Regions from separate parts of the Rhodococcus chondri genome, predicted to be linked through region 2. Evidence: riboswitches for the same ligand, from Rfam matches in the RefSeq annotation. Region 2 holds a riboswitch; each other region holds the start of a gene.

Region 1 (7,333 bases), on a different contig from region 2:
CGCACTGCAGCCTTCACGTCCGAGCGGCTGAGCTCGACGTCCTCCTTGTGTTTGAGGATCAGCCGGGACTCGCCGTCCGCGACGATCTCCACCGATACCGCCCCAACCCCGGGCACCGTGCCCACGTGGTCCTTGATGACGCGGGCGCAGCGATCGCAGGTCATGCCGGTAACCCGGTAGGTGGTGCTCTGCATTGCGCGGTTCTCCTCTAGATGCGGCCGTTGAACGCCTGCAGGGCGGCGTCCTCCCGGGTGCCGCCCCTGCCGTCGCCGTAGTCGGCGTAATCCTCGATCCACTCGATGGACCTTATCCATTTGACCATCTTGTAACCGTGGTTGGACTCGACCCGCAGCCGTAGCGGCGCACCGAGATGGATGTCGAGAGGCCGGTCGTTGCGCTCGTAGGCCAGGATCGTGTCGTCCTCCTCGACCATGTCCATCGACAGCACCGCGTAGAAGGGTTCCCGTTCCCGGTGGTCGTACATTTCCTGGGCGAGCCCGTGGGATGTGACCATCACGTAGCGGGCGTTCTCCGGGCGGGGGCCGAGGAGGTCGAGTACGTTCTCGAGCCGGACTCCGCCCCACTTGGACGTCGCCGTCCAGCCCTGCATGCAGGAGTGGACTGCGATGTATTCGGTTTTGGGTAGTGCCCGCAGATCATCGAGGCTCAGCCGGAGAGTCTCGCCGCCCGGTGTCCCGCCGACTTCGAGGCGCCAGTCGCGGAAGCCGGTCGCCTTGTGCGCGAGCCATTCGGTGGATTCGTCGGCGGTCGGTGCGAGCCCGTTGGTCCAGTGGTATTCGGAGATGTCCCTGTCGGTGTAGGTGCGCTGGGTGCCCATGCGCGGCTTCATCCAACCGAGGGTGAGTATGCGGACGGGTTCGGTGAGGGCGACGAGGACGCGCCGTGCGCGGACCCGGTCGGCGAGCGTGAGGTAGCTCAGGCCGATCCACAGCGCGATGGCGGCGACAATCGTCCCGAGCGCGATCGTGAAGGCCTGCGCGTAGCGGGCGGTGTCGGTGACACCGAAGACCATGTGCGGCAGGTTGTAATCGGCGTGAACGAGGAATACCAGTCCGATATGCATGAGGATGAACACGCTCATCAGCACCATGCCGATGAAGTGCAGGGAACGCGCGCCCTGGTGTCCGCCCCACAGCTCGACGTACCAGGGGAACCGGGAGCGGACCGCCGGGGCCATGGCGATGCCGGTGAGGATGAGCAGCGGCGCGAGAATGAATACCGCACCGGTGTAGGTGAGCATCTGCAGCGCATCGTAGGGCTGGAAATGCTCGATCGACGGGACGCCGAAGCCGAGGTAGATCGTCAATGATTCCCAGGCGTCGGGAAAGACGTCCCAGGAGGTCGGGACGATGCGTCGCCACAGTCCGGTAGCGAACAGCAGGACGACGTAGACGAGGCCGTTGAGCAGCCACAGGGTCACGCCCAGCCCGTGCCAGTGCCGGCCCAGTCCGATGTTCTTGTTACCGGGAAGTGTGAGCAGTGGACTTGCGCTGCGCTCGTCCATGAGCGAGGTGTAGACGCCCTCCTCCTGCGGCACTTTCCGGCGGGTGAACTTGATCCATTCGGTGCCGGGTTTGCAGTCGTTTCGCCACCAGAAGCGTGGAAGCGAGGAGATGATCTCCCAGCCGCTCCGCAGGACGATGCCCATGAGCAGGAAGTTCAGGAGGTGGGTGGTGCGCAGCCAGAGCGGGAAATCCGGGTCCATCACGGGCCTTTCGATTCGCAGGCAGCGGGCAGTGGGAGCCCACCTTGCGTGGCGATTCGCCGGGTTCGGTCGCGCACCGAGCAGCGCTCCCGCAGTTCGGGGCAGCCGACGAGCACCGAAATCGGAGAACATGATCATCCAGTTGTGGTTGCCACCCTAGAGGCGCCACCGGGAAGATTCGACCGGTATGACGATTCGTCCTCGTCAGGGGCGAAGCCTGCGCCCCGCGATCCGCATCGGCCGCTCAGCCGCCCAGAGCGGCCTTCAATGCGGCCGCGGCCGCGCGCGGATCGGCGGCCTTCGTGATCGCGCGCACCACCGCGATGCGGGTGACCCCGGCGTCGAGTACCTCCGGAAGCCGTTCGAGATCGACACCGCCGATCGCGAACCACGGCCGCTGTGGGCGCGACTGCGCGACCTCGCGGATCACGTCGAGGCCCGCGGCGCTGCGTCCCGGCTTCGTCGGGGTGTCCCATACCGGACCGGACGCGAAGTAGTCGACGCCTTCCTCGATGTCCGCGAGCGCAGCCTGCGCACGGCTGGCGGTCGACCGGCCGACGACGATGTCGTCGCCGAGGATGCGCCGCGCCTGCGCGACCGGAAGATCACCCTGGCCGAGGTGCAGGATGTCCGCGCCCGCGGCGAACGCGATATCGGCACGATCGTTGACGGCGAGCAGCGCTCCGTGCCGGGCGCAGGCATCGGCGAGGACCTCGAGCGCCGCGAGTTCCTCCCGTGCCTCGAGGCGGCCGAACTTCTTTTCCCCTGCCGAATCCTTGTCGCGCAACTGGATGATGTCGACGCCACCGGCGAGCGCTTCCTCCGCGAAATGTGCCAGGTCGCCCGTGTCGCGGCGGGCGTCGGTGCACAGGTACAGCCGGGCGGTCGCAAGGCGTCCGCGAGGATCGGGATGGTTGCCGCGATAGGTGCTCACGGACAAGACGGTAACCTCTGAAGAGAACGTGACAACACGGGAGTCCCGAGGAACGCGGGGCTGAGAGGGGGCCTGCCGGCCCCGACCGTTATGACCTGAACCGGATCATGCCGGCGCAGGGAGTGAGGTGGGATCAATGGCAACAGTATCCGTGGTCGGCGGCGGGGTGATCGGGCTGTCCGTAGCCTGGCGCGCGGCCTGTGCGGGCTGGACGGTGACGGTGCACGACCCGGCACCCGGTTCCGGAGCGTCGTGGGTGGCCGGTGGCATGCTCGCGCCGCTGTCGGAGGGCTGGCCCGGAGAGGATCGTGTCCTCGATCTCGGTGCCGCGTCGCTGCAACGCTGGCCCGACTTCGGCGCGCGTCTGCAGCGCACGGTGGACACCGAACTGTTCACCTCCGGGCCGTCGCTGACCGTCGCTCTCGACACCGCCGACGCCGCGGACCTGCGCACCATCGCCGACTGGGTGTCCGGGCACGGCCACGAGATGCGGATCCTGTCGCGTGCGGAGGTGCGCGCACTCGAGCCGGAACTGGGCCCGCGCATCCGGCTCGGTCTGCTCGCACCCACCGAACTGTCCGTCGACAACCGGGCCCTCGTCGACGCACTGCGCCGCGCTGCCGCCGAGACCGGAGTGCGGTTCGTCGACGCCCCGGTACGCGATGTCGCGGATCTGACCGCCGACCGGGTCGTGCTCGCTGCGGGGTCGGCGTCGGCGAAACTGTGGCCGGAACTGCCCGTCCGTCCCGTCAAGGGCGAAATCCTGCGACTGCGGACACGTCCCGGCGCGACACCGTCACCGCAGCGCACCGTGCGGGGCAGTGTGCACGGCCGGCCGGTGTATCTGGTGCCGCGCGACGGTGGTCTCGTCGTCGGTGCCACGCAGTACGAAGCCGTCGATACGCAGGTCACGGTTGCCGGAGTGCGGGATCTGATCGCCGATGCCGAAGCGCTGTTCCCGGCGATCGGCGAATACGAACTCCACGAGGCGAGCGCGGGGCTGCGCCCGATGACCCCCGACAACCTGCCGCTGATCGGCCGGGTGTCGGAGCGGGTGATCGCGGCGACCGGACACGGCCGCAACGGGGTGCTCCTCACTCCGATCACCGTCGACGCGGTTCTCGCCGAACTGGGCGACGAATCGCTTCCCGAGGCGAAATACGCCGATCCCCGACGATTCACGGAAGAAGGTGTGCGATGACGAATCCGGTATCGGTGGGCGTCACCGTCAACGGTGAAGAAAAGTACTTCGCCGAGGCGCCGACCATGACCGAAGTGCTGGCAGAACTGGGATTGCCGGAGAAGGGCATCGCCGTCGCACTCGACGGCGCGGTCTTCCCCCGTGGCCGCTGGTCCGAGAAGGTCGGCCGGGGCGCCCGCATCGAGATCATCACGGCGGTCCAGGGTGGCTGAGCATCGTGAGCCGGGACACGACCTGCCGCCGCTGACCATCGCCGGCCGCAGTTTCTCCTCGCGTCTGATCACCGGTACGGGCGGCGCCGCGAACCTCGCAGTGCTCGAGGAGGCGCTGGTGGCCTCCGGTACCGAACTGACCACCGTCGCGATGCGGCGCGTGGACGCGACGTCGGGCACCGGTGTGCTCGATCTGGTGCGGCGCCTCGGCATCGGCCTGCTGCCCAACACGGCGGGCTGCCGCGGCGCGAAGGAAGCAGTGCTCACCGCGCAGCTCGGACGTGAAGCGCTCGAAACCGATTGGGTCAAGCTCGAAGTCATCGCAGACGAACGCACCCTGTTGCCCGACGCCATCGAATTGGTCGCGGCAGCAGAGCAACTCGTCGACGACGGATTCGTGGTGCTGCCGTACACCACCGACGATCCGGTGCTCGCGCGGCGTCTGGAGGACGTCGGCTGCGCCGCGGTGATGCCGCTGGGCTCCCCGATCGGCACCGGCCTCGGTATCGCCAACCCCCATCACATCGAGATGATTGTCGAATCGGCCGGTGTGCCGGTGATTCTCGACGCCGGCATCGGCACCGCCTCCGACGCCGCCCTCGCCATGGAACTGGGCTGCGATGCCGTGTTGCTCGCCACCGCCGTGACCCGTGCGAAAGATCCGGCGCTGATGGCGTCGGCGATGCGGCACGCCGTCGAGGCGGGATTCCGGGCGCGGCACGCCGGACGGATCCCGAAGCGCTTCTGGGCACAGGCGTCGTCGCCGCTCGAGCCGTAACGCCCCGGACCGGCGTGCTGCACGCGAAGGGGTTTTCCGGCAGGCTGTCACCATGATCGAAGTGACCGGATTGACCAAGACCTTCGGTTCGACAACCGCGGTGGACGACGTGACGTTCACGGTCCGCCCGGGCATCGTGACCGGGTTCCTCGGCCCCAACGGGGCAGGGAAGTCCACGACGATGCGGATGATCCTCGGGCTGGATCGTCCCACCTCGGGTACTGCGCTCATCGACGGCAGGCGATACCAGGATCTGACGCGGCCGCTGCAGACCGTCGGTGCGCTGCTCGACGCGAAGTGGGTGCATCCCAATCGGTCGGCGCGCGCGCACCTGCGGTGGCTCGCCGCGTCCAACGGGCTGCCCGGCTCCCGCGTCGACGAGGTGCTGCGGCAGGTGGGGCTGACCGAGGTCGCCGGGAAGCGAGCCGGGGGGTTCTCGCTGGGCATGTCGCAGCGACTCGGTCTCGCGGCAGCGCTCCTCGGCGATCCCCAGGTGCTGCTCTTCGACGAACCGGTGAACGGGCTCGACCCCGAGGGCATCGTGTGGATCCGCCGCTTCATGCAGGCCCTCGCGGCGGAGGGACGCACGGTGCTCGTGTCGAGCCACCTGCTCTCGGAGATGGCGCAGACCGCCGACCATCTCGTCGTCATCGGCCGGGGGCGGCTCATCGCCGACACGACGGTGAAGGAGTTCGTCGACCGCGCCGCCGAATCGGTGGTGGTGGTGCGCAGTCCTCAACTCGACACGTTGCGTGCCGCCCTCGCCGAACGCGGGCACACGGTGCGCGACGACGACGGGGCTCTGCTCGTGTCCGGCGCCGGGGCCGCCGAAATCGGTGAGCTCGCCGCGGCCCGGTCGGTCGTGCTGCACGAACTCTCGGCCCGCAACGCGTCCCTCGAGGACGCGTTCATGAAACTCACCGGTGGCGACGTGGAATTCCACGGCACCGGATTCGACGACGTGATGAAGGGCGGACTGTGATGGCGGCGATGGCGCTGGACACGCTGCGTGCGGAACGGATCAAGCTGACGTCGGTGCAGTCGCCGTGGTGGTGTCTCGCGGTGATTCTCGCCCTGGGACTCGGGGTCGCGGCCGCGATCGGGGCGGTCTCACGGAGCTCGCTGACGATGGACGACGAGATGGCCCGCTTCTATCCGACGGTGGATGTCGCGGTCAGTGGTATCACCGGATTCGGTGTGATGGTGCTGATGATCCTCGCGGCGCTGTCGGTGACCAGCGAATATCGATTCGGGATCGTCCGCACCACCTTTCAGGCGATGCCGAACCGCTCGCTGGTGCTGATCGTCAAGTCCCTGTTCATCGGGATCGTGGGAGCGATCTTCACCGGACTCGTCGGCCTGGCCGCCGTGTTCGTCGCGCGGGCACTCGCCGGCCCCGAGGCCGGACGCGAACTCGTGCTGAGCGGGGAGACCACGTGGCGGTCGGTGTACGGCATCCCGATCTACGCGCTGCTCGCGGTGATCCTCGCGGTGGGAGTGGGCACGCTGCTCCGGCAGTCGGCCGGCACCATTGCGCTGCTGCTGTTGTGGCCGCTGCTGATCGAGTCGCTGTTCGCGTTGTTCGGGTCGGTGGGCCGGGAGATCCAGCCGTTCCTGCCGTTCTACAACGTCAACAACTTCCTCGGCCTCGAGCAAGGCGTCGAATTCCACTGGGGTCCGTGGGGTTCGCTGCTGTACTTCACGGCGTTCGTCGTGGTCGTGTTCGCGGTGTCGCTGGTGGTGGTGAACAAGCGCGACGCCTGAGCCCCGTCGAGTATTCTCGGGCGATGGCGCGCAGAGTGCTCGGTCGTGCGGGAGTGTCGGTCGCTGCGGTCGTGCTGCTGGTCGGCGGGTGTGCGGGCGACGGTGAGTCGGGCCTCGATACCGATCCGCCACCGCCACCCGTCGAGGCCACCGCACTCGCCGACGCCGTCCGGATCGACGCCGTGATGGGGCATCTGACCGAACTCGGTCGCATCGCCGGAGAACACGACGGAAACCGCGCGCTCGGCACCGCCGGATACGACGCGAGCGTCGACTACGTCGCAGAACGGTTGCGCGACGCCGGATTCGAGGTACAGACCCCCGAGTTCGACGCGACGATGTTCCGGGTCGAAACGGAGACGCTCACTGCGGACGGCGCGCCGGTCGAGGTGCGGGCACTGGGATTCTCGCCGTCGACGGTGCCCGAGGGCCTGACCGCGCCCGTGGTGCGGGTACCGACCGACGAGACCCCCGGTTGTGAATCCACCGATTACGACGGACTCGATGCCGCCGGTGCCGTCGTGATCGTCGACCGCGGCGTGTGCACGTTCTCCGTCAAGGAGCGGGTCGCCGCGGACCTCGGTGCCGCCGCGCTGCTGGTGGTCAACAATCAGGACGGGCCACTCACGGGCGCCGCGCTCGCCGAAGACCAGCAACCGCGTATCCCGGTCGGGGGGCTCGCCGGCACCGAGGCGCAGACTGTCTCCGAGGCAGGCGT
Region 2 (7,333 bases):
CTCATCGGCACCTGGTCGACCGCGAGCTGCACCGTTGGTGGATCGAAGAACTCGAGTGGCGCCGCCGGCCCGGGAAGAAGCGCGGTGTCCGGCCGGTCCCCCGAGGCTCACTCGCCCTTCCCATTGCCGCTCCGGCGCGAGCACGCTACGGACGCTTCCCCACCGGTGACGATGGCCGCGCCGACTATCACGCCGCCCGAACCATCGTCTCTACCGCGCTGGGCTATTTCCCCTTGCCGCATTTGACGGTCATTTGAGGCGACGTGGAGGGAACGGGCGCGCTATGTCAGGGCACGTTCGTGCCGTACAGGCTTCGGCACTCCTCGCCGAATCAATGCATCGGCTTCCCGCTCGAGGTACGACCGTGGAGCCAGCAATGCCAGCATTGATGGGATATCGAAGCCTGCGAGCCGCGGCAGTTATTGCAAGCATTACCAGTGTTACTGTCCAGACGAGGCCAGGGAATCCCGCCGCGTGAGCGAGTTGCTCCAAGCTTTGCATTTATTACAGGCATTGCTTGTATTGCTGTCATTGAAGATCCTCACGGCAGCGCACCACCGCGCGACCCTGTGCATCCTCACCTGCCATTAAGTAAAGCAAGCAATACTGGTATTACCGGTAAAAGACACGTATGGCAAGCAATGCTTGCATTACGGTCATTCCTGGTAATGTTCCTAACGCCCAGCAACACCAGTAACACCAGCCCCGGATTTAATCCGCCCAGCATTGCTGACATAGACATTTTTGATGGTAATACCAGCATTACTGGCATTACCATCAAAGCTTGTATTGCTTCGATCGAGATGGAGGAAGATCAATGGCTGCACGCGAGAAGGTGCCTCCGAAGCGCAACGCCGAAGCGCTACAGCGAGTTGTCGCGCTCATCAACAGTAAAGGGGGAGTGTTCAAGACAACGCTCGCTTCCAACATTGGGGGTCTACTGGCAGCCTCCGACTACAAAGTCCTGGTCGTCGATCTCGACCCACAAGGCAACGTCGCCGAAGACCTGGGGTACACCAACACCGATCTTGACGACGAGGGGAGTAATCTCGCGCAAGCCCTGGCCTTCGGATCGCCACTCGAACCGGTTCGCGATGTCCGCCCGAACCTCGACATTGCGCCCGGAGGGCACCACCTCGAGGCGGCCACCGCAGCCCTGACCTCGAAGGCATCGAAAGACCCGGCCGGCGCAAGGCTCGCGCTAGCAATGGCGTTGGCGCCGATTGCACCCCAGTACGACATGATCTTGCTGGACTGCCCGCCCGGCGACGAATCCCTGCAAACCGCAGCAGCAGCTGCAGCCCGCTGGTTATTGATCCCTGTCAAGAGTGATGCATCCAGCCGCAAGGGTATGGCCGGTGTCATGAACCGACTCAATGCTGTCCTGGGAGACAATCCGGATCTCGACCTGCTCGGCGTCGTACTGACCGGGATCGGAAAGTCGGCCACGAAGGTTCAGCAACAAGCACGACAAGCGATTGCAGAAGCGTTCGGCGGCAGCACCGACGCCATATTCGATAAGACTGTACGGCACTCCGAAGCCACCGCTCTCGCAACACGGGAGCGAGGACTTCTGGTGCACGAGCTTGACGACGTCGTGCGTAACGGGCCCAAGTGGTACGAGGTGCTCCGAGGTGAGGCTCAGGCCCAGGCCTTAGCACCTCAGGCTTCCACCTCCGTGGCGGACGATCTGGTGGGTGTCACCGAAGAGTTGGTTCGCCGAATCACTGCCGCAGAAGCAGAGGAAGCAGCATCATGAGCGAGCCTCGCCGAGCTGTCACTGGTCTGCCTCGTGTCTCTACCACCAACCCAGGAAGTGCGCGCCCGGTCACGGGTGACCTGTCCGGGTTGCAGGCAAAGAACCGAAGCGTTGCGCCTGCGCAACAGCAGGTCGATCGACCGGCAGAGCCGGCCGAGAAGAAACAGAGCAATAAGGCTGTGACGGTCTATATCTCGCCGGACGTCTACACCCAGGCCCGCCTTGCCTTTAATGCCACTCGCACAGCCGAAGCCGATCGCAACTGGTCCCACTTCGTGGAAAAAGCCATTGCCGAGGAGAGCCGCCGACGTGCCGCCCTCCACAACGAGGGTGAATCGTTCGAAGGGATTGATGGGCCCCTGTCTCCCGGCCGACCACTCTCCGACCACTGAATAAAAGCATTACTTGCATTGCTTGCATTGCTGAAAATGATGGGCGCCCTGCATGGAATTGCCGCTCCGCAGGACGCCCTGACCAAGAAACCCACAGCAAGGAGATCACTCGGTCATGTCCGACGATACAACCCACGACGCAACCGCCCTGCGCGCCAAGACCGCAGCGCTGACCGGCGTTGCATTCATGACACTCGTCCTCGCCGCACTCGCCTTCACCCTGTCCTTCGATGCACTCCGTCAACTCGCTCTCGAGATCGGGGTGCGCCCACACAACGCATGGATGGCGCCGGTGGCCATTGATGTTGCACAGGCCGCCGCCACCCTGGGCCTGGTTGCCCTCGGAGCCGACCAGACTTATAAGACCGGTCGCCGCTTCTGCCTGGGCGTGGCCACCGCGACGGTGCTGCTCAGTGTGGCCGGCAACGGCTATCACGCCTACCAACTCGCTCAGCGCAACGCAGCGAGGGTTGCGGCGGGCGAAGACCTCGGCTACATCCCGCAGCCTGCCGCGATCGCCGCCGGCATCGCCATGATCTTCCCGTTGCTGTGGCTGGCCTTGCTGCACCTGTTCACCATCATGTTGCAGGCCATCAAGGACGAACGCGCCCACGCCCGCACCGGCGCCACCGTGCCTCCCACCCTCAGCACATCCCGCGTTGCCGAACGCAACTGCCACGACCCCAGCAGGGGAGGAGCAAGCCGACAGGTGGGTGCAACCACGGCCGTGGAGGTGCACCCCCACCCGGCCGCTCCCGAGGTGGCACGTCCTGCAACCGACGCACGTGCAATCGGAGCGCCGGAGCGCGAGGGGGTTGTCCCGCGCAGTGCAACCGGTGCACCGGCCACGCGCAACGGATGGCCCCAGACCAGCGACGGGTTGCACGCCTTCCTCCGCCACAGTGCACTGACCGACGCGGTCAAACGGGTCGCCGTGGTCCGTCTCGACCACCCCGAGCTCAACCAGGTGCAGGTCGCGGGACAGTTGCAACTCGACAAGTCCACCGTCAGCAGGCACTGGCGCAACTTCGTCGTGGCAGCCGAAACCGAAGGTTTCACTGTCCCACCGCTGCCACGCTCGTTCGACGACCAGCCAGAGCTGAGTGTGCAGTCGGTACCCGAACTGCAACCCGCCTAGCCTCCTTAGGCAAGGACCGCGCTGCCGCCCCGCCGCAGATGCGCCGCCTTGCCACCAAATAGCTGCTGGCCACGTCAGCAGGGGGTGCTGGTGCAACTGCCGGACAAGAGTCTGCTGCTCACCGGCGGGTCGGCGGTCACGCTCGACGACATGATCACCGAGAAACGCACTTTAATCTCCTGGGATGCACCGCACTGCTTGGGAGATGAACGCGGACGGGCCGACTGGTACGCCGTCGCACAGGAAATCGGCTGCACACCGGAAGCGGCCCGTTGATGGCGCAACGCTACGAACGCGACACCGACGCCGAGGCCGCGAAGAAACCAGTTTTCCCTGTTCGATCTGTAACGCCGGCGCGTGGCCTAACACGACGAAGGGACTTCGACTGTGAGCTTTTTCGTGATCCTGCTGATCTTCAACGCGCTCGCCACCACGAGCGCGATCGTCTGCGCACGACGCTCGTATCGGCGCTACGGCAGCGCCGGCCGGGCGGTGTTCGCCGGCCTCGGGGGACTGATGATTCTGCCGTTGTTGTTCGTTCTGGTGGCCGCAGCGGCCACTCCGCGCGCAGCTCGACTGCCGTAGGATTCAACGTTAACAAAAATCATCAAAACAGCAGATCAGGGCATTTCCAGCGAGGCCGTTCTCTCAAGGTGGAGAAGAGGGTCGTTCACCTTGTGGCCCCGGCTTGAAACGGTGTGATCTGGCTTCTCAGCGCGCCTGCGGCGCACACCGATTCGAGCTCCGCTGCGCTTCGCACTCCCACAAGAGCCTGATTTTGCCTTAACGTTTTTGCCGGGCAGCTGAGGTCCGGTGTCGTAGGTTCGGGACTGCCTGGGGACGGCGCGGTATGGCTGGATTTTTGCCGCCACTGGAATGGCCGGAAGGGAATGGCCGCCGCGGCGTCCTCGACGACTCGACCGCTCATTGAGAGATGCGACGCGATCGCTGTTTAAGGACACGACGGAGAGGTCGTCCGCCAGGTACACGGATCCGCAACGGCCACAAAAGGAGTGCAGGTGAGACAACTCTGGGCGGGAATCGATGCCGGCAAAAACCATCACCACTGCGTCGTGATCGACACCGACGGCACCCGCCTGCATTCTCGGCGGGTCGCCAACGACGAAGCCGAACTGATCGACCTGATCGATGCTGTGACCCGTCTCGCGGATGAGGGGACCGTGACCTGGGCGATCGATCTCAACAGCGGCGGAGCCGCCCTGGTCATCGCCCTGCTGGCCGAACGCGGCCAGAGCCTGCTCTATCTTCCCGGGCGCATGGTCCACCACGCCTCGGCCGGCTACCGCGGTGACGGCAAGACCGACGCCAAGGATGCCGCGGTCATCGCCGACCAGGCCCGCATGCGCCGCGATCTGCACCCGATGCGCATCGACGACGAACTCAGCGTCGAACTGCGCATCCTGACCTCGCATCGCACCGACCTGATGCGCGACCGCACCCGGGCGATCAATCGCCTGCGTTCGCTGCTGGGCACCTATTTTCCCGCCCTGGAGCGGGCGCTGGACATCAGCAACACCAAGGCCGCGCTGATCCTGCTGACCGGCTACCGCACGCCCGACGGGTTGCGCCGGCTCGGGCAGGCCCGGCTCGAGTCCTGGCTACGCGAACGCAAGGCCTACAACGCCGCCAAGGTGGCGGCCACCGCGCTGCACGCAGCGAACGCCCAGCGTGTTCGCGTGCCGGGACAGGATGTCGCCGCGGCAACCGTCGGCAGACTCGCGAAGCAGATCCTGGCGCTCGATGCCGAACTCGCTGAACTCGATACCAGCATCGAAGACCGGTTCCGCCGGCATCGTCATGCTGCGGTGATCGAGAGCATGCCCGGGATCGGGCCCCTGCTCGGCGCCGAGTTCCTCGCCGCGGTCGGCGGGGACCTCGCCGTGTTCGCCACCGCCGACCGCCTCGCTGCGGTCGCCGGACTGGCGCCGGTACCGCGGGATTCGGGCCGTATCAGCGGCAATCATCGACGGCCGCGGCGCTACGATCGCCGGCTGCTGCGGGTGTTCTACCTGTCCGCGCAGCTGAGCATCCGATCCAACGCCGACTCCAAGGCCTACTACGACCGCAAACGCAGCGAGGGAAAACGCCACACCCAGGCCGTTCTCGCCCTGGCCAGACGCAGATCGAACGTGTTGTGGGCGATGCTGCGCGACAACACCGTCTATCGGCCAGGACCACCCGTTGCTGCGGCGGCGTAGATCCGAAGTTCGGTGTACCCCGGTAGGGCCTGTATCCAGGGTTTTCGACGGGCAACGGCGGACGGAATGAGCGACCGCTCTACGATGGCTTCCCGTGACACGGGGTGCCCCAGGCAAGGGGCTGAGATCACACCCGTCGAACCTGCACTAGCTCGTACTAGCGAAGGGATGTCCGGATGACTCAGCATGTCCACCTGCCACCAAGGGTGCTGTCGATAGCGGGAACCGATCCGACCGGTGGTGCCGGGATCCACGCCGACCTCAAAAGCATCGCCGCCCACCGCGGCTACGGAATGGCCGTGGTCGCTGCGCTGGTCGCGCAGAACACCTGCGGTGTCCGAAGCGTCCACCTGCCGCCTGCGTCGTTCCTGACCGCCCAGCTGGAGGCTGTCAGCGACGACGTCGTCATCGACGCGGTCAAGATCGGCATGCTGGCCGACACGGACCTGGTGCGGGCCGTGGCCGTGTGGATCGGTGAGGTAGCACCGCCGGTGATCGTTCTCGACCCGGTCATCGTCGCCACCAGCGGTGATCGGTTGCTCAGCGCCGATGCGGAGGATGCTCTCAAAGACCTCATTGCTGCGGTGGATCTGATCACGCCGAACGTTCCGGAACTTGCGGTCCTGGCCGGCGCGCAACCTGCCGACTCCTGGGCGGAGCTGCTCGATCAAGGCTGGGAGGTGGCCGAGCACCACCAGGTGGCGGTGTTGGTCAAAGGCGGACATCTCAAGGGCGATACGGTCTTCGATTGTGTCGTCGACCCCGCGGCAGCATCAGAACCGGTGGTGTTCGAGAGCCCGCGAATCGTCACTCAGAACACGCACGGCACCGGATGTTCTCTTTCGGCGGCGATGGCCACGCTGCGGCCGCAGCGATCGGGATGGGTGGAGGCGCTCGAGGAGGCAAAGGCGTGGCTGACCGCCAGTATCCGGGGTGGTGAAAGTCTGCGGGTCGGTCGAGGTCATGGGCCGGTCAACCATTTTGCGCAACTGTGGGACCCGGCCGTGAGCTCCTCGTGGTTCGGGCGCGAGCGCGTCTGACGGCTGCTCGCCGCCCCGGATTCGGATTGACTGGCAGTTCCGGGTGGGCGTATTCGCCCGAGGGGCCAAGCAGTTGGGTTCGACGACTTCACCGCCACTCACATCAGTGGGCCGGGGCATACGAGTTCACAACAGCTCGGCGTAGCTAACGGTGAAGCCGACGACGGTTTCCTTTGCATGCCAGCGGCATTACCTGCGGTTCAACCGAGTTGAGGGTCTCCTGCTCACTCCCTCCAGGAATGTTGATTCTGTCTGGCCTCGATTCGGTCCCTTGTAGGTGTTTGGTCATCTCGACGGGCTTCGCGTTTACCGACGCGTGCTACGCACTCCAGGACCTCCGGTTTGCGCCGCCTCCGGCGCCGATGAAGGGGTAGCCGTAGCATTTGCCGAAAATCGGGCGGATATGGCGTAGTGCCCGGTCGGTGATCCGCTCGGCCTGTTGGGTCGAAACGATCGTCTGTCTCGCCACCGGCTCCTGGCGGGCGCGGCGTATCCGCCCAGCTCGCCGACGATCCGATTCGGGCCAGAACTCGTGTGGGACGTAAGGGCCCGCAACCCAAGGTTGTCAGGAAGTGCAAAGTAGCGGGATCCTGACGACAGGCTGGTGAATTCTCAGGCTCGTGGTGCAGCACTGCTGACGATGCGGTGGATGGTGGAGCGGCCGACGCTGTATTCCTCGGCCAGGTCCGCCAGGCTCGCGTCGTCGGCGGGGTCGTGGTAGCGGCGGTGGATTGTTTTCCGTGCCGTGAGAGGAAGTTTCGGCTGCTTGCCCTTGAGCCTGCCTT
Region 3 (4,763 bases), on a different contig from region 2:
CGTCGAGGAGCAGAACGTCACGGTCCTGCAACACGGTGCGCGCCAGTGCCGCCCGCTGGCGCATGCCGCCCGAGAGTTGGAACGGGCGCGCGTCCTCGAACCCCTCGAGACCGAACGCGGGAAACAGCTTTCGTGCGGCGGCCCGGGCGCGGGCACGGGAGACCCCCTGCACTTCCAGGCCGAGGGAGCAATTGTCGAGCACGGACCGCCACGGGAACAGCAGGTCCTTCTGCGGCATGAGCGCCGCCCGTCCCGGGGCCGCGGGTGCACCGCCGACGACGACCGACCCGGAATCGGGGGTGTCGAGACCGGCGATCAACCCGAAGAGGGTGGACTTGCCGGAGCCACTCGGACCGATCACCGACACGAATTCACCGGGCGCGATGTCGAAGTCGATACCGTCGAGGACCGGGGTGCCGTCGAACGCCCGGCGGAGTTCGGTAACGGACACGGCGGTCACGGACGGCTCCCGGTGGTCAGGGCCCACGGCGCGACGATCCGTTCGACGGCGTAGGTGAGCAGATACAGCAGCAGCGACACCGCGGCGGTGACAACGACGGCGGCCAGCACCAGATCGGTGCGGAAGGAGTTCTTCTGTGTCGCCATGTAGATGCCGAGACCGGAGGTGGCGCCGACATATTCGGCGAAGACCGCACCGACGACCGCGTAGGTGATGCCGATGCGCAGAGAGGTGAAGAAGCGGGGGAGCGCCGCCGGCATCCGCACGTACCGGAACTCCTGCCGGCGGGACGCGCCCATGCTGCGCAGCAGTGCCCCGGCGTCCCGATCCGCGGCGGCGAAACCCTCGATCAAGCCGATGGTCATGGGAAAGAACGTGGCGAGCGCGATGACGAGAACCTTCGGCAGCAGACCGAACCCGAACCAGATGATCATCAGCGGCGCGATCGCGATGATCGGCAGGGTCTGGGACACCACGAACAGCGGCACCAGCGCGCACCGCAGCCACGGCGAGAAATCCACCGTGGTCGCCAATACCCAGGCGAGGACCAGCGACACGGCGAATCCCACGACGGTGACCTGCAGGGTCGCCGCGGCATGGCCGGCGATGTCGCTGCGGTGGGCCCAGCCCTGATCGAGGACTCGGCTGGGCGCCGGCAGCACCTGGGGCCGGATATCGCCGACCCGCACATACAGTTCCCACATCGCGACGAGTACGACCGCGACGGTCACCGCGGGCAGCAGCGCCCGCATCCGCCCGGACGGGCCGGACGAGATGCGGGCACTGTCAGGAAGCGAGGTATTCATCGGTGAAGTACGACGACCAGTCCGGTTCCTCGGTGAGCGGTGCTCCGTCGGGTCCGGCGAGGAGTCCCGCCTCGTAGAGGAATCGGGAGTACCCGGTCCACTGCTCGAGGGTCATCGTGCCCACCCGCCCGTTTCCGTCGCGCAGGTGGTCGGCGGACAGCATCCGCTGACTTTCGAAGACGAGAGCCTCGTCGTCGAACACACCGGGGTTGGCGTCGATCACGTGCTGGGCGGCCCGGTCGGGATCCTCCGCGGCGATCTCGTAGCCGCGCTGGACGGCCTGCACGAAGTCGCGCGCCTGCTCCGGATGTTCCGCGAGCCAGTCCTCGTTGCCGTTGATCACGATGGCGTAGGCGTCGGGGAATCCGAAGTCGGTGTACGAGAAGTACCGCATGGGGAGTCCGCGGTGCTCTGCTTCGATGCCCTCCCAGGCCAGGTAGGACACGGTGAAGTCGGCGGTGCCGGAGTACACCGCCTCGTAGGCAGAGGTGCCGAGGGTGACGGAGGTGAAGTTGCCGTCGCCGCCGTCGGCGCGGATCACCTGTCGCAGCGTTTCTTCGTCCCCGGGGTCGCCGAAACCGGCGTAGGTGAGTCCGTCGAGATCCTTCGGCCGTGCGAGGTCGGTGCGGTCGGCCTTGACCGCGATGCCGGTGGCCCAGTGCTGCAGGGGAGCGAGCACCGAGACGACCTGCGCACCGGCCGCGCGGGAGAATGTGGTCATCGCCTGGGTCGAGATACCGAACTCGGCGTTGCCGGCGTCGACGAGCAGATCGGGGGTCGTGCTGTTGTAGGGCAGGATCTCGACGTCGAGTCCGGCGTCGTCGAACAGCCCTTCCTGCATCGCCACGTACAGGCCGGTGTGGTTGGTGTTCGGGGTCCAGTCCAGCGCGAAACGGATCGTGTTCTCGTCCGGCGAATCACTCGCACAGCCCGATACCGCGGTTAGCGCGGCTACGGCGGTGAGGACCCCGGCGATCAGTCCAGCGCGGCTACGAGATCGCCGCGGAGGATCCCGACCGGGCCGCCTCACGAGGCGGGCCACTGCTGCCGGTGGAGCGCGGTGTCCCAGAACATCAGTTCGTACCGGGTCGCGACAGTGAACGCGTCGAGCATGGCATCGCGTTCGGGTCCGGTCGCTGCTTCGGCGGCCGCGTCGACCAGTTCGCGGGCGGTCGCGACGGAGGCGTGGAACGCCGGATCGTCGTAGGTGGTGACCCAGCGGGCGTACGGGTGCGACGGGTCGGCTGCGAGAGCGTCGGCGGCCCGGCCTGCCAGCTCGCGGCCCACTTCGGCATAGATCCAGAAACACGGCAGTACCGCGGCCGCGCCGACGGCGTACGGCTCGGTGGACACCGTCGCCGTCAGGTACGAGACGTATCCCAGGCACGCCGGGGAAGGTTCGACGACCTCGCCGGTCTCGGGCAGCACACCCCCGGTGAGCAGCCCCTGGTGCAGCGACGACTCCTCGGTGGCCGCGGTAGCGGAGCTTGTGGCCCAGAACGCCCCGGTCACCGGCTCCGGTGACTTGGCGGCGAGCAGCGCCAGCGCTTTGGCGTAGCCCGCGAGGTAGAGGGCGTCTTGTTCGATGTAGAAGCGGAAGGCGTCGAGCGGCAGGGTGCCGTCGCCGAGGCGACGGAGAAACTCGAGATTGTCGACGGCGTCGCGCAGCACCTTCGTGCGCTCCCACAGAAGGTCGGTGAAACGACCGGTGTATGTAGGTGGTGAAACGGTTACAGGCATGGTCATGCCGAAACATCCCTTCGTCAGCATTACCTGACAGGTTCGACGGGTGTGATCTCAGCCCCGCATGTGCGGAGCACCCCGTGTCGGTCGGAAGCGACCATAGCACCCGGCTGTATCGGACCGGACGCAAGGCCGGTCAGGAGAGCAGTTGCGCGTAGTTCTCGCGGTGCTGGGCCGGGATGAGTGTGTTCAGCACGAAGCGGGTCTGCAGCCGGATGTACTCGTCGAGGCTGTAGATGGCGCCGAAGTGCCAGTGCTTGAGAGCCCAGCCGTGTGCAAGGAGCATGATGTCGAAGACCATCAGGTCGACATCGACCGGATTCATGACCGCCGCGGCGATTCCTGCATCGAGAGCGGCGCGCAGCGGAGCCGACGACTCCACTTCGAGTTCCTTGATGCGGGCCCGTCCTGCGGCGTCGAGAGTGCGGCTCTCCCGGTAGGTGAGCACGGTGGCGTTGAGGTTCTCGTCCACGATCTCGATGTAGCGGCGCATTCCGGCGACGAGCCGCTCGACCGGGTCGTCGCCGACGGCGTCCATAGCCGGTTCGAGCTGGTCGCGGAAGGCATCGAGGATGGTGAGAATGGTCGCCAGGAGTACGTCCTCCTTGCCGCCGAAGTACTTGTAGATCAGTCCGACGCTCACACCGGCCTCGTCGGCGAGTGCCTGCATCGACATCTGATGAAAGCCCGTCCGCTGCATGACCTCGACCGCGGCGTCCAGGACCTGCTTGCGGCGGGAGTTGGTGCGTACGGCACGCACGGCCTCTTCCACGGGCAGTGCATCGTGGTCGGTGGTCATGTCGTACTCCTCGTTGCCGCGCGGTCCGATCCACATTACCGACGGGGATCGTCGTGTTCCGTGCGGCCGTTCAGAAGGCCTCCATCAGGTGCCGGTACAGGTTTCGCTTCTGTTGCGGCACGACGGTGTTGAGGACGTACCGGGTCTGCAGCCGGATGTACTCGTCCAGGCTGTAGATGCGGCCGAAGTGCCAGTGTTTGAGCGACCATCCGTGCGCGAGCAGAACCAGATCGAAGACCATCAGGTCGACATCGACCGGGTGCAGGAGGCCGGCGTCGATGCCCTCCGTCAGCACTGTGCGTAGCGGGGCGGAGGTGGCGATTTCGAGCCGCTTGAGCATCTCCCGGCCGTCCGGGTCGAGCGTGCGGCTCTCCCGGTAGGTCAGGGCCACCGCGTCGAGGTTCTCGTCGACGATCTCGATGAATCGGCGGATGCCGGCGGCCAGGCGCTCGACGGGGTCTTCTCCCGCGGCCACCATCGCCGGCTCGAGCTGGTCCTGGAAGGCGTCGAGGATATCGGTGATGGTGGCGAGGAGAATTTCCTCCTTGTTGCCGAAGTAGTTGTAGAGCGAGCCCACGCTGACGTTCGCCTCGTCCGCGAGTGCCTGCATGGACATCTGATGAAAACCCTTGCGTTGCATCACTTTGGCGGCAGCCGTGAGGATCTGCCGGCGTCGGGAGTTGGCCCGTACCGCCCGCACGGCCTCGTCGACGGGCAACTCGATGGGTTCGGCCGGCATGGGGGTGTCCTCCTCGTCGCTCGGGGCCGCAGCGTCAGATTCCCAGATCCTTCGCGACGATCGTCTTCATGATCTCGGTGGTACCGCCGTAGATGGTCTGGATGCGTGCATCGACGAATGCGCGCGAGACCGCGTACTCGCGCATGTAGCCGTAGCCACCGTGGAGTTGCAGGCATCGGTCGGCGACCCGGACCTGCAGCTCGGTCGCCCACCACT

The links. A riboswitch is a leader RNA that binds a small molecule or an ion and turns the genes downstream of it on or off. The one in region 2 is predicted to bind thiamine pyrophosphate.
Region 1: another riboswitch for thiamine pyrophosphate. It lies ahead of thiO (glycine oxidase ThiO); the one in region 2 lies ahead of thiD (bifunctional hydroxymethylpyrimidine kinase/phosphomethylpyrimidine kinase).
Region 3: another riboswitch for thiamine pyrophosphate. It lies ahead of Q8814_RS24300 (TenA family protein); the one in region 2 lies ahead of thiD (bifunctional hydroxymethylpyrimidine kinase/phosphomethylpyrimidine kinase).

Annotation. Positions count from the first base shown of each region.
Region 1 covers NZ_JAUZMZ010000007.1:35,012-42,344, forward strand. The annotation lists gene Q8814_RS02525 (heavy-metal-associated domain-containing protein) at 1-194, opposite strand, end outside; gene Q8814_RS02530 (molybdopterin-dependent oxidoreductase) at 209-1,726, opposite strand; gene thiE (thiamine phosphate synthase) at 1,971-2,660, opposite strand; TPP riboswitch at 2,687-2,799, shown strand; gene thiO (glycine oxidase ThiO) at 2,797-3,861, shown strand; gene thiS (sulfur carrier protein ThiS) at 3,858-4,073, shown strand; gene thiG (thiazole synthase) at 4,066-4,851, shown strand; gene Q8814_RS02555 (ABC transporter ATP-binding protein) at 4,904-5,833, shown strand; gene Q8814_RS02560 (ABC transporter permease) at 5,848-6,615, shown strand; gene Q8814_RS02565 (M20/M25/M40 family metallo-hydrolase) at 6,639-7,333, shown strand, end outside.
Region 2 covers NZ_JAUZMZ010000080.1:7,328-14,660, reverse strand. The annotation lists gene Q8814_RS14850 (hypothetical protein) at 1-257, shown strand, start outside; gene Q8814_RS14845 (ParA family protein) at 818-1,759, shown strand; gene Q8814_RS14840 (ParB family protein) at 1,756-2,151, shown strand; gene Q8814_RS14835 (DUF2637 domain-containing protein) at 2,267-3,289, shown strand; gene Q8814_RS14830 (hypothetical protein) at 3,380-3,565, shown strand; gene Q8814_RS14825 (hypothetical protein) at 3,677-3,874, shown strand; gene Q8814_RS14820 (IS110 family RNA-guided transposase) at 4,303-5,508, shown strand; TPP riboswitch at 5,599-5,694, shown strand; gene thiD (bifunctional hydroxymethylpyrimidine kinase/phosphomethylpyrimidine kinase) at 5,685-6,548, shown strand; gene Q8814_RS14810 (recombinase family protein) at 7,161-7,333, opposite strand, start outside.
Region 3 covers NZ_JAUZMZ010000251.1:257-5,019, forward strand. The annotation lists gene Q8814_RS24285 (ABC transporter ATP-binding protein) at 1-460, opposite strand, end outside; gene Q8814_RS24290 (ABC transporter permease) at 457-1,266, opposite strand; gene Q8814_RS24295 (ABC transporter substrate-binding protein) at 1,247-2,245, opposite strand; gene Q8814_RS24300 (TenA family protein) at 2,293-3,012, opposite strand; TPP riboswitch at 3,005-3,100, opposite strand; gene Q8814_RS24305 (TetR/AcrR family transcriptional regulator) at 3,146-3,808, opposite strand; gene Q8814_RS24310 (TetR/AcrR family transcriptional regulator) at 3,879-4,547, opposite strand; partial or broken gene Q8814_RS24315 (acyl-CoA dehydrogenase family protein) at 4,582-4,763, opposite strand, start outside.